DNA from 2 places in the Promicromonospora sp. NPDC023805 genome. Region 2 is predicted to be linked to the other one. Evidence: predicted binding sites of a transcription regulator. Region 2 holds the regulator's gene; the other holds the start of a gene.
The links. The regulator HrcA, encoded in region 2, represses chaperone genes, less so after heat shock. The targets are predictions, from matches to a motif close to TTNGCACTCGNNNNNNNCGAGTGCNAA.

Region 1: the regulator HrcA is predicted to act here: its motif matches at 5,282-5,308, upstream of groES (co-chaperone GroES).

The regions. Positions count from the first base shown of each region.
Region 1 is NZ_JBFAAH010000002.1:185,332-191,740, forward strand. Features, by position in the region: gene AB0F70_RS04215 (GuaB3 family IMP dehydrogenase-related protein) at 1-309, opposite strand, end outside; gene AB0F70_RS04220 (exonuclease domain-containing protein) at 525-1,247, shown strand; gene guaB (IMP dehydrogenase) at 1,340-2,854, opposite strand; gene AB0F70_RS04230 (MerR family transcriptional regulator) at 2,922-4,142, opposite strand; gene AB0F70_RS04235 (WhiB family transcriptional regulator) at 4,333-4,620, shown strand; gene groES (co-chaperone GroES) at 4,804-5,100, opposite strand; gene AB0F70_RS04245 (SAM-dependent methyltransferase) at 5,435-6,409, shown strand, end outside.
Region 2 is NZ_JBFAAH010000005.1:120,546-126,954, forward strand. Features, by position in the region: gene AB0F70_RS07855 (DUF3097 domain-containing protein) at 37-903, opposite strand; gene AB0F70_RS07860 (AAA family ATPase) at 985-3,864, opposite strand; gene AB0F70_RS07865 (hypothetical protein) at 3,962-4,147, opposite strand; gene hrcA (heat-inducible transcriptional repressor HrcA) at 4,511-5,530, shown strand; gene dnaJ (molecular chaperone DnaJ) at 5,597-6,409, shown strand, end outside.

The DNA.
Region 1 (6,409 bases), on a different contig from region 2:
CTCGTCACCTGGCAGCGCCGCGATCTCGGCGAGCAGCGGCTCGGGCGACTCGTAGCGCGTCCACAGCCCCTCGAGGTCGAGCACGCCGAGGCCACCGAACCGGCCCAGCGCGACGGCGCTGCTCGGGCTCATCACGGAGTCCATCGGGGCCGCGACGATCGGGAGGTCGAAGTGGTAGGCGTCGATCTGCCAGCCGACCGAGACGTCCTTCGGGTCCCTGGTGCGCCGGGAGGGCACCACCGCGATGTCGTCGAAGGAATAGGCGCGCCGCCCACGCTTGCCGCGTCCGATCTCGATCTCGTTGCTCACCCGGCAAGCCTACCCATCGCACCGGACACCACGCGCAGGTTCCGGTGATGTGCGGTCGTGGGGCGAGCCACAGTCCTGCCCGCCGTCGACCGAGCCGGACCAGAGTGTCAGTGACCGGTGGCAAGGTTCTCCATGGACGCACCGGACGACCGGGCAGAGCTGGACAACAGCTGGACGACACGGCCCGGAAACCCCGGACGAGCAGGGAGGACACCATGAACGAGAGCTGGATCAAGAGGCCGCTGCTGGGCTTCGACACGGAGACCACAGGGGTCGACGTCGCAGGCGACCGGATCGTCACGGCGGCTCTCGTGCTGCGCTCGCCCGGAGTGGGTACCGAGGTACGCACCTGGCTGATGGACCCGGGCGTGGAGATCCCCGAGGAGGCCGCGGCCATCCACGGCATCTCCACCGAGCACGCCCGGGCCTACGGCGTCCAGCCGAGGGAGGCACTGGAGGAGATGGCGACCGAGCTCGCCACCCACCTGGCCGACGGCGTGCCCGTGGTCGCCTACAACGCGGCCTTCGACCTCTCGCTGCTCGACTCGGAGCTGCTGCGGCACGGGCTCAAGACCCTCCCCCAGCGGCTGGGCCGCCCGGTCGAGCCGGTCATCGACCCGCTCGTCATCGACCGCTGGCTGGACCGGTACCGCCCCGGCAAGCGCCGCCTCGGCGACCTGACACAGTGGTACGGCGTCACCTCCGACGGCGACCTGCATACCGCCGAGGTGGACGTGCTCGCCACGCTCGACGTCCTGGAGGCGCTGGCCCGCCGGTTCCCGCAGCTGGAGCGGATGCCCCTGGCCGACCTGCATCAGCAGCAGATCGGCGCGCACCGCCAGTGGGCGGTGAGCTTCAACGAGTGGCGTCGCGAGCAGGGCCTCGTCGGCCCTGGCGCATCCGGCGTCTGGCCGGTGCAGTACTCGGCCGAGCTCTGAGCCACGGCCGCGAAGTAGAGCGCCTGTCCCGTATCCGCACGGTGCAACCCGTGCGGATACGGGACAGGCGCTCTACTTCGCGGCCCTTTGGCTCAGAAGCCGCTGTAGTTCGGCGACTCGACGGTCATCTGCACGTCGTGCGGGTGGCTCTCCTTGAGCGACGCCGACGTGATGCGGATGAACTTGCCCTCGGTCTGCAGCTCCGGGACGGTGCGGGAGCCGGTGTAGAACATCGTCTGGTGCAGACCGCCGATGAGCTGGTGGGCCACGGTGGACAGCGGACCCTTGTAGGCGACCTGGCCCTCGATGCCCTCGGGCACGATCTTGTCGTCGCTCGTGACCTCTGCCTGGAAGTACCGGTCCTTGGAGTAGGACTTCTTGCCGCGCGAGGACATGGCGCCCATCGAGCCCATGCCGCGATACGTCTTGAACTGCTTGCCGTTCACGAGCACCAGGTCGCCCGGCGTCTCCTCGCAACCCGCGAAGAGCGAGCCAAGCATCACGGTGTCGGCGCCGGCCACGAGGGCCTTGCCGATCTCGCCGGAGTGCTTGAGACCGCCGTCGGCGATGACGGGCACGCCCGCCGGCTTGCAGGCCAGCGACGCCTCGTAGACCGCGGTGATCTGCGGTACGCCCACGCCGGTCACGACCCGCGTGGTGCAGATGGAGCCCGGCCCGACGCCGACCTTGACCGCGTCGGCCCCGGCGTCGACGAACGCCTGGGCGCCCTGTCGGGTGGCGACGTTGCCGCCGATCACCTGGACGTCCTTGGTGGCCGGGTCGGTCTTGAGGCGCTTGACCATGTCGATCAGCATGCGGACGTTGCCGTGCGCGGTGTCGGCGACGAGCACGTCGACGCCGGCCTCGATGAGCGCGGTCGCGCGCTGCCACGCGTCGCCGAAGTAGCCGATCGCCGCGCCCACCATGAGGCGTCCCTGCCCGTCCTTGGACGAGTGGGGGAACTGCTCGGACTTCACGAAGTCCTTGACGGTGATGAGGCCGGTGATGCGGCCGTCGGGGTCGATCAGCGGGAGCCGCTCCAGCTTGTGCTTGCGCAGCAGCAGCGTGGCGTCGTCACGCGAGATACCGGCGGGGCCGGTGATCAGCGGCTGCGGCGTCATCACCTCGTCCACCTTGGTGGTCGCCCACTCGGCGACGGGCGTGAAGCGCAGGTCCCGGTTGGTGACCATGCCGATGAGCTTGTTCTCGAGGTCGACCACCGGGAAGCCGGAGATCCGGAACTGGCCCGCGAGGGTGTCGAGCTCCTCGAGCGTGGCGTCCGGCCCGATCGTGACGGGGTTCGTGATGATGCCCGTCTGCGTCCGCTTCACGAGGTCGACCTGCTGGGCCTGGTCCTCGATGGAGAGGTTGCGGTGCAGGACACCGAGGCCACCCTGGCGAGCCATGGCGATGGCCATCGCCGACTCGGTGACCGTGTCCATCGCCGCGGACAGCAGCGGAATCTTGAGCGAGATCTCGCGCGTCAGGCGAGAGGTCGTGTCGATGTCCGACGGCGCCAGGTCGGAGTAACCCGGCAGCAGCAGGACGTCGTCATAGGTGAGCCCGAGGAACCCGAACGGGTCGGCCGGCGCGGTCTGGTCCGTCATGCAGCAAGTCTACGACCGGTGCGGCCGCGGATCCTGGTCGGGCAGTGGTACCGGCCCGAGGCGTGCGTCACCTCGCCTTGATGACCGCCAGCACCTCGTGCAACAGGCCGGTGAACGACCGCACGCGCTGCACCGTCGGACCGAACGGCAGGTCCGTCGCCGCGGCGTCGGCCCGCAGGCCCACGAAGATCGGCAGGTCCGGATGGCTCTCGTTCACCGCGTGCACGACGTCGAGGTCGGGCTTGTTCTGGGTGGTGGCCAGGACGACCGCCGTCGGCCGGACCATGGTCACCAGCTCGACCGAACGGTGCGTGCTCGCAGGGCCCGTGACGATCCGCGCCATCGCGCCCTGTGCGGCCAGCGCCGCGGCGAGCGCGTGCGCGGACAGCGGCACCACCTCGTCCGGCGCCGCGAACACGAGCACGATCTTGCGCATGCGGCTCGGGTGGTTGGCCGGCGGGCCACCCGCCTCGACCATCGCCCGCTCGAACTCCTCGGTGTAATGGCGCAGCGCCCGGAGCGCGGCGGTCGCGAGCACCACCTCGGGCATCTCGCCCGGACCGGCGAGGACCGTGCGCTCGGACAGGCGCAGCCACGCCGGCTCGACCAGCTCGGTCCACCACGTCGCCGGGTCCCCGTCGGGGCCCAGCACGAGCAGGCTGTCGCAGGCGGTCCTGCTGTACGCGAGAGCGGCATCGACGAGGGCGGAGACCCGGCCCGACGTCGGCGCCCCGGCCGAGGCGGACCGCGGGCCTGCCATGGCAGGGGCGTCCCCGCCCGTGGCGCCACCAGGAAGCGCCCGCAGGCGTGCCCGGCCGCGCGGCTCTTCCTTCGGCTCGCCGCTCGGCGGCAGGGTCGGGTCCTCGTCGCCGTCCGCACCGGGCTCGGCGGGTGCCTTGAGGGTTCCGACGAACGTCTCGGCGAACTCCTCCTCCGGCTCGTCTCCGTCCAGGTCGCTCTCCACCTGCACGGCGGGCAGCGCGGGCGCCGACCGGGTGGCGACCTCGAGCTCCGCGTCGCCTGCCTCGACAGCAGCGCGCGCGGCGTCCACCGGCGCGACGCCCTCGAGCGTCAGACGGCGCATCACCAGCAGGCGTGCGACGTCGTCCGGGGTATAGCGGCGGTGCGATCCAGCGGTCCGACCCGAGGGGCCGAGCCCGTACCGGCGGTCCCACGTACGGAGGGTGGCTGGCGCCACCCCGAGACGTCTGGCCACTGCGGCGACGGCCAGTCCGGGGCTGGATGCACGTGACCCGCCCGAGCTCTCGGCAGGCCGCGAAGATGTCATGGGCTCGATTCTGCCGACCTGGACCTCTCCGCGCCACTGCGAAACCCGGCGTGCCGCCGATCTCGGTGGAATCCGGTCCAGATCGCACCAAAACCGGTCAGCCCTGGCGCGCTTGCGGTGACCCGATTCGAGCCACCCGCCGAAAAACTGCCCCTTGAACAACTTCTGCACAACTTGTAGGTTGTTCGACATGACGGAGATCTCGAGGCTTCCCGGTCCGGTAATGGAACTGTGGGAATGGCAGTACACAGGAGCGTGCCGCGACGCGGACGACACCCTGTTCTTCCACCCCGAGGGCGAGCGTGGGTCGACACGCCGTAGGCGCGCCGAGGCCGCCAAGGCGATCTGCCGCTCCTGCCCCGTGATGATGCAGTGCCGCGAGCAGTCGCTCCGCGTGCGCGAGCCGTACGGCGTGTGGGGTGGGCTCAGCGAGGACGAGCGCTCGGCCATCCTCGCCGGCAAGTCCGTCTCTGCTTGATGCAGGCATGGCTTGATGCAGGCATGGCCTGATCCAGGCATGGCCTGATCCAGGCATGGCCTGATCCAGTCTCCGTCCGATCCAGTCTCCGCCGTTACAGGCAAGGAAGCCTGATCCAGGCAAGGCAAGGGCCCCGCACCTCTCGGTGCGGGGCCCTCGTCATCTACCTGGAGTGAGCTGGTGTCAGCTCACGACCACGGCGAGGATGTCGCGGGCGGAGAGCACCAGGTACTCCTCACCCGCGTACTTGACCTCGGTGCCGCCGTACTTGGAGTAGATCACCTTGTCACCGACGGCGACGTCCAGCGGCACACGGTTGCCGTTGTCGTCGATGCGGCCCTGGCCAACGGCCAGAACCTCGCCCTCCTGGGGCTTCTCCTTGGCGGTGTCCGGGATGACCAGGCCGGAAGCGGTCGTGGTCTCGGCTTCGAGAGCCTTGACGACGATCCGGTCCTCGAGCGGCTTGATGGGGACCGACACGTCGGACCTCCTCTTTCGTGAGCGGATCGAGAGATCAGCTGCGTGATGGGCGTAAGTGGCTCGAACGTTCGACCGTCCGCCGTCGTCGCGGGTGCCGGCGGGCACGAACGTCTGGGTTCTCCCCCGCGGGCCCGTGAACCGGGTTCCCGCAGCGGTGAACAACCCCAAATCTAGGTCGGCGCTAGCACTCGGTCAAGGCGAGTGCCAATCGGGTGGAGTGGCTCACACTCTGCGGGGCCGCCGCGCCGACGCCACACCGGAATCTCGCCATCTCTACGAAAAGGTTGCGTCGCGCCGCTCGTCACGACCAGGACAAACGTGGAAAGATCTTCCCATGGATGCGGCGATTCTGAGCAAACTGCTCAGCCCCGACGGCTGGGCCTTGCTTGGCGCCCTCCCGCCCTACGACGAGCGACAGGCGATGAAGACAGTGACCGCGCTGCGGGCCAAGGGCGTCGCACCGGACCTCGCGGCCGCGGTGGTCACCCAGTCCAGGCTCCGCACGCGGGCCCGGGCCAAGTTCGGCGACTTCGCCGACGGGATGCTCTTCACCCCGGACGGCCTGGAACAGGCGACACGGCTCCTCGTCGCCGCCCTGCACGCCCGGCGGTACCTCGACGCCGGTGTCTCCGTCCTCGCCGACCTCACGTGCGGCATCGGCGCCGACTCGCTCGCCTTCGCGGGGACGGGCCTCAGGGTGGTCGCCACCGACCTGGACGAGTGCACCGCCGCGATCGCGCAGTGGAACCTGCGCCACTTCCCCGAGGCGGACGTGCGGCATGCCGACGGGCTCGGGCTCGACCTGCGTGCCGAGGGCATCGAGGGGGTCTACGCCGACCCGGCCCGCCGGGTGAGCGGCGGCTCGGGCGCGCGCAGCAGGCGGGTCTTCGACCCGCGCGCCTACGAGCCCCCGCTCGACTCCGTCTGGGCGCTGCGCGAGACGGTGCCCGCCGTGGGCATCAAGGTGGGCCCGGGCATCCCGCACGACGGCCTGCCCGAAGACGCCGAGACCCAGTGGGTCTCCGTCAACGGCGACGTGGTCGAGGCCGGGCTCTGGTTCGGCCCGCTCGCCCTCGACGGCCCCGGGCGGTCGGCGCTCGTGCTGCGCACGTTCACCGACGAAGACGGCAAGGAGCACACGCTGAGCCGCACGGTCCGGGGCGACGTCGTGCCGGACGTCGGCGGCGTCGGACAGTACCTGTACGAGCCCGACGGGGCGGTCATCCGCGCGGGCCTGGTCGGCCAGGCGGCCGCTGAGCTGGGCGGACGCCTCGTCGACCCGACCATCGCCTACGTCACCACGGACAGC
Region 2 (6,409 bases):
GGCCATAACCGTAGAGGCTGTGGCCTCCGAGATGGCTCATGACGTGGTCACGAAATCGATAAGTTCTTCGACTCGTCCCAGCAGCGCCGGGTCGAGGTCCCGGAAGTCGCGCACGGCGGAGAGGATCCGCTGCCAGCCGCGGGCGACGTCGGCCTGCGTCTCGGCGGGCCAGCCCAGGGAACGCAGGATGCCGAGCTTCCACTCGGTACCCCTGTCGATGACCGGCCAGCGGTCCAGCCCGAGCCGCTCGGCGCGCACCGCCTGCCACACGTCGACGTAGGGGTGTCCGAGCACCAGCACGGTGCCCTGCGGGACGTGGCGCAGGGCCTCGTCCGTCAGCCGCTGCTCCTTCGACCCGGGGACCAGGTGGTCGACCAGCACGCCGACGCGGCGGTCGGCGTCGGGCCCGAACTCCGCGAGGCGGTCGGCGAGATGGTCCACGCCGTCGAGCATCTCGACCACCACACCCTCGACGCGCAGGTCGTCGCCCCAGACCTTCTCCACCAGCTCGGCGTCGTGCTTGCCCTCCACCCAGATGCGGCTGCCCCGCGCCACGCGGGCCCTGGCGCCGTGCACCGCCACCGACCCGGAGGCGGTGCGCGTGGGCCGATCGGGTGCGCGGTTCAGGACTGGCGCGGTGAGTATCACCGGCTTGCCCTCCACCCAGAAACCCGGGCCGAGCGGGAAGGTCCGGGTGCGTCCGCGACGGTCCTCGAGGACCACCACGTGCATCCCGCCCGACTTCTCGACGCGTACGACGGCGCCCACCCAGCCGGTCTCGACCTCTTCGACCACGAGTCCTGTGTCGGCGGGCATCGGCTGCGACGTCGGCCGGCTCCGCCCCCGCTGCGCGCCAGGAAACGCGGGGGACAGCACGTCGGGTCCATACCGTTCGTCAACCACGAGGTGACACTAGTTCCGCCACCGCGCTGAGTGCTGGATATCTGTGCCTTCGGAGTGTCATCCGGGGCAGATACCCAGCACTCAGCGAGGAACGCGGAGGGCCGCTTCCGTGCGGGTCGACACGCCCAGCTTGCGCAGGATCGCCGAGACGTGCACCGAGGCGGTCTTGGCGGAGATGAACAGCCGCTCCGCGATCTGCCCGTTGGTCAGGCCCTCGGCGACGAGCGTGAGCACCTGCTGCTCACGCGGGGTGAGCCTGTCCGGCACGCCGCCCGACGACGACGACGCCACCGTCGGCGCGGGCGCTTCGGCAGGCCCGCCACGGCCGGTCAGCCCGGCCCGGTCGATGAGTCCCTGCGCCCGCTGGACGAGCAGCCCCGCGCCGATCTTCTCCGCCTCGGTGATCGCCGACCCCAGGGTCGCCCGTGCTCCGGGCCGGTCGCCGGCCTCCAGCAGCCGCCCGCCCTCGCGGTACAGCGCGTACGGCCGCAGGTGCACCGGTCCGGCACTTGGCAGGTCGGCGACAGCCGTCCAGAGGCCGGTGCCCAGCTCCGCCTCGAACAGCGCGGACCACAGCGGGTACGTCGGCCAGTGTCCGCACTCGGCCATGGCCGCGCGGTAGGGGGCGTCGTCCACGTCCTGTCCGGCGACGCGCAGCCTGGCGATCGCGAGCGCGGCCACGGCGAGCTGCGGCAGGTCGTAGGCCGGGATGCGCAGATGGTCCGGGGCGACCACCACCGACATGCGCTCAAGGGCCTCGGCCGGCTCGTCCCGCAGCAGCGCGAGCTCCGCCAGCGTCACGCTCGTGCGCGACCTGATCTGCACCTCCAGGCGCCCGAACCGCTCCCAGCTCGCGGCCCTGCGGCGCGCCTCGGCCTGTGCCTGCTCCACCTGGCCCTGCCACATCAGGAGCCAGGCCCGGCGCTCGCTGAGGTAGACGGAGTACACGCTGTCGTGGATCGGCGGGATCGTCCGCTCGTACCAGGCGGCGGCCTCGGTCCAGTCGCCGCGCCCGATCCACGCCTCGGCGACGTTCCCCTCGATCATGATCCGGGAGCCCTCGGACGAGCCGTACCGGCGTGCCGCGTCCACCCCCTCGCGGGCGATCTCCGCCGCCCGGTCCCACTCACCGGCGTGGAGCCAGACGTCCGACCCGTTCGTGTAGTACCGGCTCAGCCCTCGCCAGGAGTCGCCTGCTGCCTCGCGGCTGGCGTCGATCTCCGCGAAGCCACCCGCGTCACCGAGCTGGATGCGGCTCACGGCCCGCAGGTTCTGGGCGACGGACACGACCTCGGCGTCGCCGACCGCGATCCCGGCGTCGTAGGCGGCGGTCGCGGCCCTGATCGCCTCCTCGAGCCTGCCGTCGAGCATGGCGTGGCGCGCCTGCAGCATCAGGAGCTGGCCGCGTACGGCGTCGTCCCGGCCGGGCTCCACGAGCGCGAGGGCCTGCTCGATGAGCTCGGGCCCTTCGTCCGAGCCGGCGTGGCCCGCTGTGAGCGCCGTGTCCGAGAGCATGCGGGCGAGGCCCGCCGGGTCGTCGTCCGGCCACTCGTCGATCGCCTCGTGCGCGACGGCCAGGGCGCGGGTGGTCCGGGTTGAACCGCGCAGGGACTCGGCGACCGTGCGGAGCAGCTCGTGGTGCGGCAGCCCGGCGACACCCTCCGGGTCGGGCACCTGCTCCCACAGCTCGAGGGCGCGCTCGCCGAGGGTGACCGCGGTGGACGACGCCGCGCCGTCCACCGCCGCCTGGTGCCCCTCGACGGCCGCCGCCAGCGCCCTGTCGAGCATGCCCGCGCGCCACCAGTGGTCGGCGATGCGGGACAGCTTCGCGACCGAGCGGGCGCGCCGGACGAGGGCACGCTCCAGTGCCTGTGCGTAGGCGGCGTGCAGCCGGCGGCGCTCGCCGGGCAGCAGCTCCGCGTACACGGCTTCCTGGACCAGTGCGTGCCGGAACGCGTAGCCGACGTCGGTGACCACGAGCACCTGCGCCTCTACCGCCTCACGGACGTTCTCCTCCGGCTCTGGCCCCAGGCCCGCGCCGGTGTGCTGCCCTGAGCCCGTCGAAGGGTCCGCCAGGACGTCGTCGAGCACGTCGTACCAGACCCGCGGACCGGCGGCCGCGACCACGCGGCACAGCGCCTGGGCCTCCCGGCTCAGGTTCCAGTAGCGCAGCAGGAGGATGTCGCGCAGGGAGTCGGGCAGGTCGGTGCCGAGGAATCCGACGAGCTCCTCGACGTAGAAGGGGACGCCCTCGCTGCGGTCGGCCAGGTCGGCGAGCGCCTCGCCGTCGAGACCTATGTCGAGCAGGTCCTGCGCCATCTCGCGGACCTCCGTCTCGCCCAGGCGGGTCAGGTCGAGGCGGTTGGTGAGCCGGGCCCGGTCGAGCTCGGCCATGACGGTGCGCAGGGGGTGCGCGCGTCCGACGTCGTCGCTGCGGTAGGTGAGCAGCAGGAGCAGGCCTGCGGGCGCGGTGCGGGCGAGGCGGAGGGCGACGGCGCGGGTGACGTCGTCGGACCAGTGCAGGTCCTCCATGATGACGACGACGGGGCGCTCGGCGGCGAGCCCGGTGAGCAGGTTCGCGAGGACCTCGGGGAGGCGGTCCGCTCCGGCGTCGGACGCCGGGGCGACGAGCTGGGGAGCGACGACGGACAGGGCGCCCGCCGCGGGCCCGGCCGCGGCGACCACTGTCTCGGGGCCCAGCGTTCGGACGGTCTCGCGCAGCAGTCCGGCGAGGGCCGCGTAGGGGAGGGGGCCGGAGCCCTCGTCGGCGCACTGCCCGGTGAGGACGGTGACGCCGTCGGCGTGCGAGGTCAGCTCGTCGAGGAGGCGGGTCTTGCCGATCCCTGCCTCACCCGCGATCACTATCGTGCGGTTGCCACCCGAGCGGACGGCGTCGAGGGCGGCGCTGAGCTCGCCGAGCTCTCGGGCTCGACCCACCAGGCGGGCGCGGGGAACCGGCATGGGCTCATCGTCCCATGCCGGTCCTGCCGTGGGTCGGCTGGTCATCGTTGCTGGTCATACTGTCCGGAACAGGCATGGGCACGGCCCGCGCCGGGCGTCAGGCGACGCGGGGCCGGGCCGTGCGTGCGGCCTTGGCCTGCCTGGTGGGCTCGGCGGCGCGCTGCTCGGTCGCCTGACGGCGGGCGATCTCCTTGCGCTCGCGGGCCACCCGCGACTGCTCGGCCCGGCGGTCGATCTCCTGCTCGTTCCTGCGGTAGTCGGCGTAGTCGGTAAAACCGAACATGGTGTCTGCCTCCTGGTCGTCGCCGGCCCGTCGCCGGCGATGACTCAAGGTTCGTCCGTGAGGTACCCCTGGCGGATCGGGCGGTCGCCGCATCTTTCGGGCCGGTTCTGCTGAGGCGTTCGGCGGTACCTAAGGCAAACCCTTAGTCGGCCCCTCGGGAACGGGGAGGACACTAGGGATAGGCACCCTGACCTGCAGGTCTGCCCGGTTCGGTCCCGGCCGGTCGGAACGGGTGGCGGGTCGGGGACTTGGCGTGTGGCCTGTGCCGCGTAGGATTGGCACTCGGCTGGCGAGAGTGCTGGAGCGCCGGCCGGAACCCGGGTGCAGGTCCCGGACGTTCTACCTGGGACGGAGGTGAGCGCGGTGAGCGAAGAACGCAGGCTCGATGTCTTGCGAGCGATCGTGGAGGACTATGTCCGGACACGGGAGCCCGTGGGCTCCCGCATACTCACCGAGCGGCACAAGCTCGGTGTGTCCCCGGCGACCGTGCGCAACGACATGGCGGCTCTGGAAGAGGCAGGGCTCATCGCCCAGCCGCATACCTCGGCCGGTCGCATCCCCACGGACAAGGGCTACCGCCTGTTCGTGGACCAGCTCGCCGAGGTGCGGCCGCTGACCGTGCCCCAGAAGCGCGCCATCGAGACGTTCCTGTCCGAGGCGGTCGACCTGGACGACGTCGTAGCCCGCGCCGGACGCCTCATCGCGCAGCTGACGGGCCAGGTCGCCGTCGTGCAGTACCCGTCGCTGCGCCGTTCCGGGCTGCGCCACCTGGAGCTCGTGCCCTCCTCCGAGGGCCGGCTCCTCGTCGTCGTCATCACCGACACGGGTCGGGTGGAGCAGCGTTACCTCGACGTGCCCGTCGGCATGGACGACGGGACGCTCGGCGAGCTGCGCGCGCGCTTCAACGCCGCGGCCGCCGGCCACCGGCTCACCGAGATCGGCACCGCCTTCGCGCGGGTCACCGAGGCTATGCCCGACGAGCACCGCGCGCTGGGTACGGCCGTGGCCGAGGTGGTGACCGCCGCGCTCGCGGAGGAGAGCGAGGAGCGCATAGTGCTGACGGGCCAGGCCAACCTGGCGCGCTCCAGCATGCGGTTCGAGCAGGGCCTGCGTCCCGTGCTCGAGGCCCTCGAGGAGCAGGTGGTCCTGCTCGGCCTCCTCACCGACATGTCCGACGACGCAGGGGTTGCCGTGAGCATCGGCCACGAGAACCGGCTGGCCGGCCTGTCCGAGACCTCGGTCGTCACGTCCGGCTACGGCTCGTCCGACGGCGACTCCGTCGCGATCCTGAGCTCGATCGGCCCCACCCGTATGGACTACCCGGGCACCATCGCCGCGGTGCGCGCCGTCGCGCGCTACCTGTCGCGTGTGCTGCCCAGCTGACATCCCCTTTTCCACAAACCTCTTTTCCACAAACCTCCTCACCCACGTTCCTCAAGAGAGAGACCTGTGACCGACTACTACGAGATTCTCGGTGTTCCGCGCGACGCCTCGCCCGAGCAGATCAAGAAGGCATACCGCAAGCTGGCCCGCGAGCTGCACCCTGACGTGGCGGGCGACGTGGGCGAGGACCGGTTCAAGGACGTCGCGCGCGCCTACGAGGTGCTGTCCAACCCGGACAAGCGCCAGCAGTACGACATGGGCGTGGACCCGACCGCGCCGGGTGGCGGCGCCGGTGGCGGGTTCGGCGCCGGGTTCGGTTTCCAGGACATCTTCGAGACCTTCTTCGGCGGCGGGCAGCCCGCCGGGCCGGTCCCGCGCGCCCGGCGCGGCAACGACGCGCTGGTGCGGCTCGACCTCGAGCTCGCCGAGGCGGTCTTCGGCGCCAAGCGTGAGATCCAGGTCGACACCGCGGTGGTGTGCAACACCTGCGCCGGCGACGGCGCACGGCCCGGCACCTCGGCGCGCACCTGCGACGTCTGCCACGGGCGCGGCTCCGTGCAGCGCGTGGCGCGTTCGTTCCTCGGCCAGGTCATGACCAACCAGCCCTGCTCAGCCTGCGGCGGCTTCGGCACGGTCATCCCCGAGCCCTGCACCGACTGCTCCGGCGAGGGCCGCGTGCGTTCGCGCCGCACCGTCTCCGTGAACGTCCCCGCGGGTGTCGACACCGGTACGCGTATCAAGCTCTCCGCGCAGGGCGAGGTGGGCCCCGGTGGCGGCCCCGCCGGCGACCTGTACGTCGAGATCCGGGAGCGCGCGCACGACACGTTCGTGCGGCGCGGCGACGAGCTGCACTGCACCCTCCAGGTGCCGATGACGGCG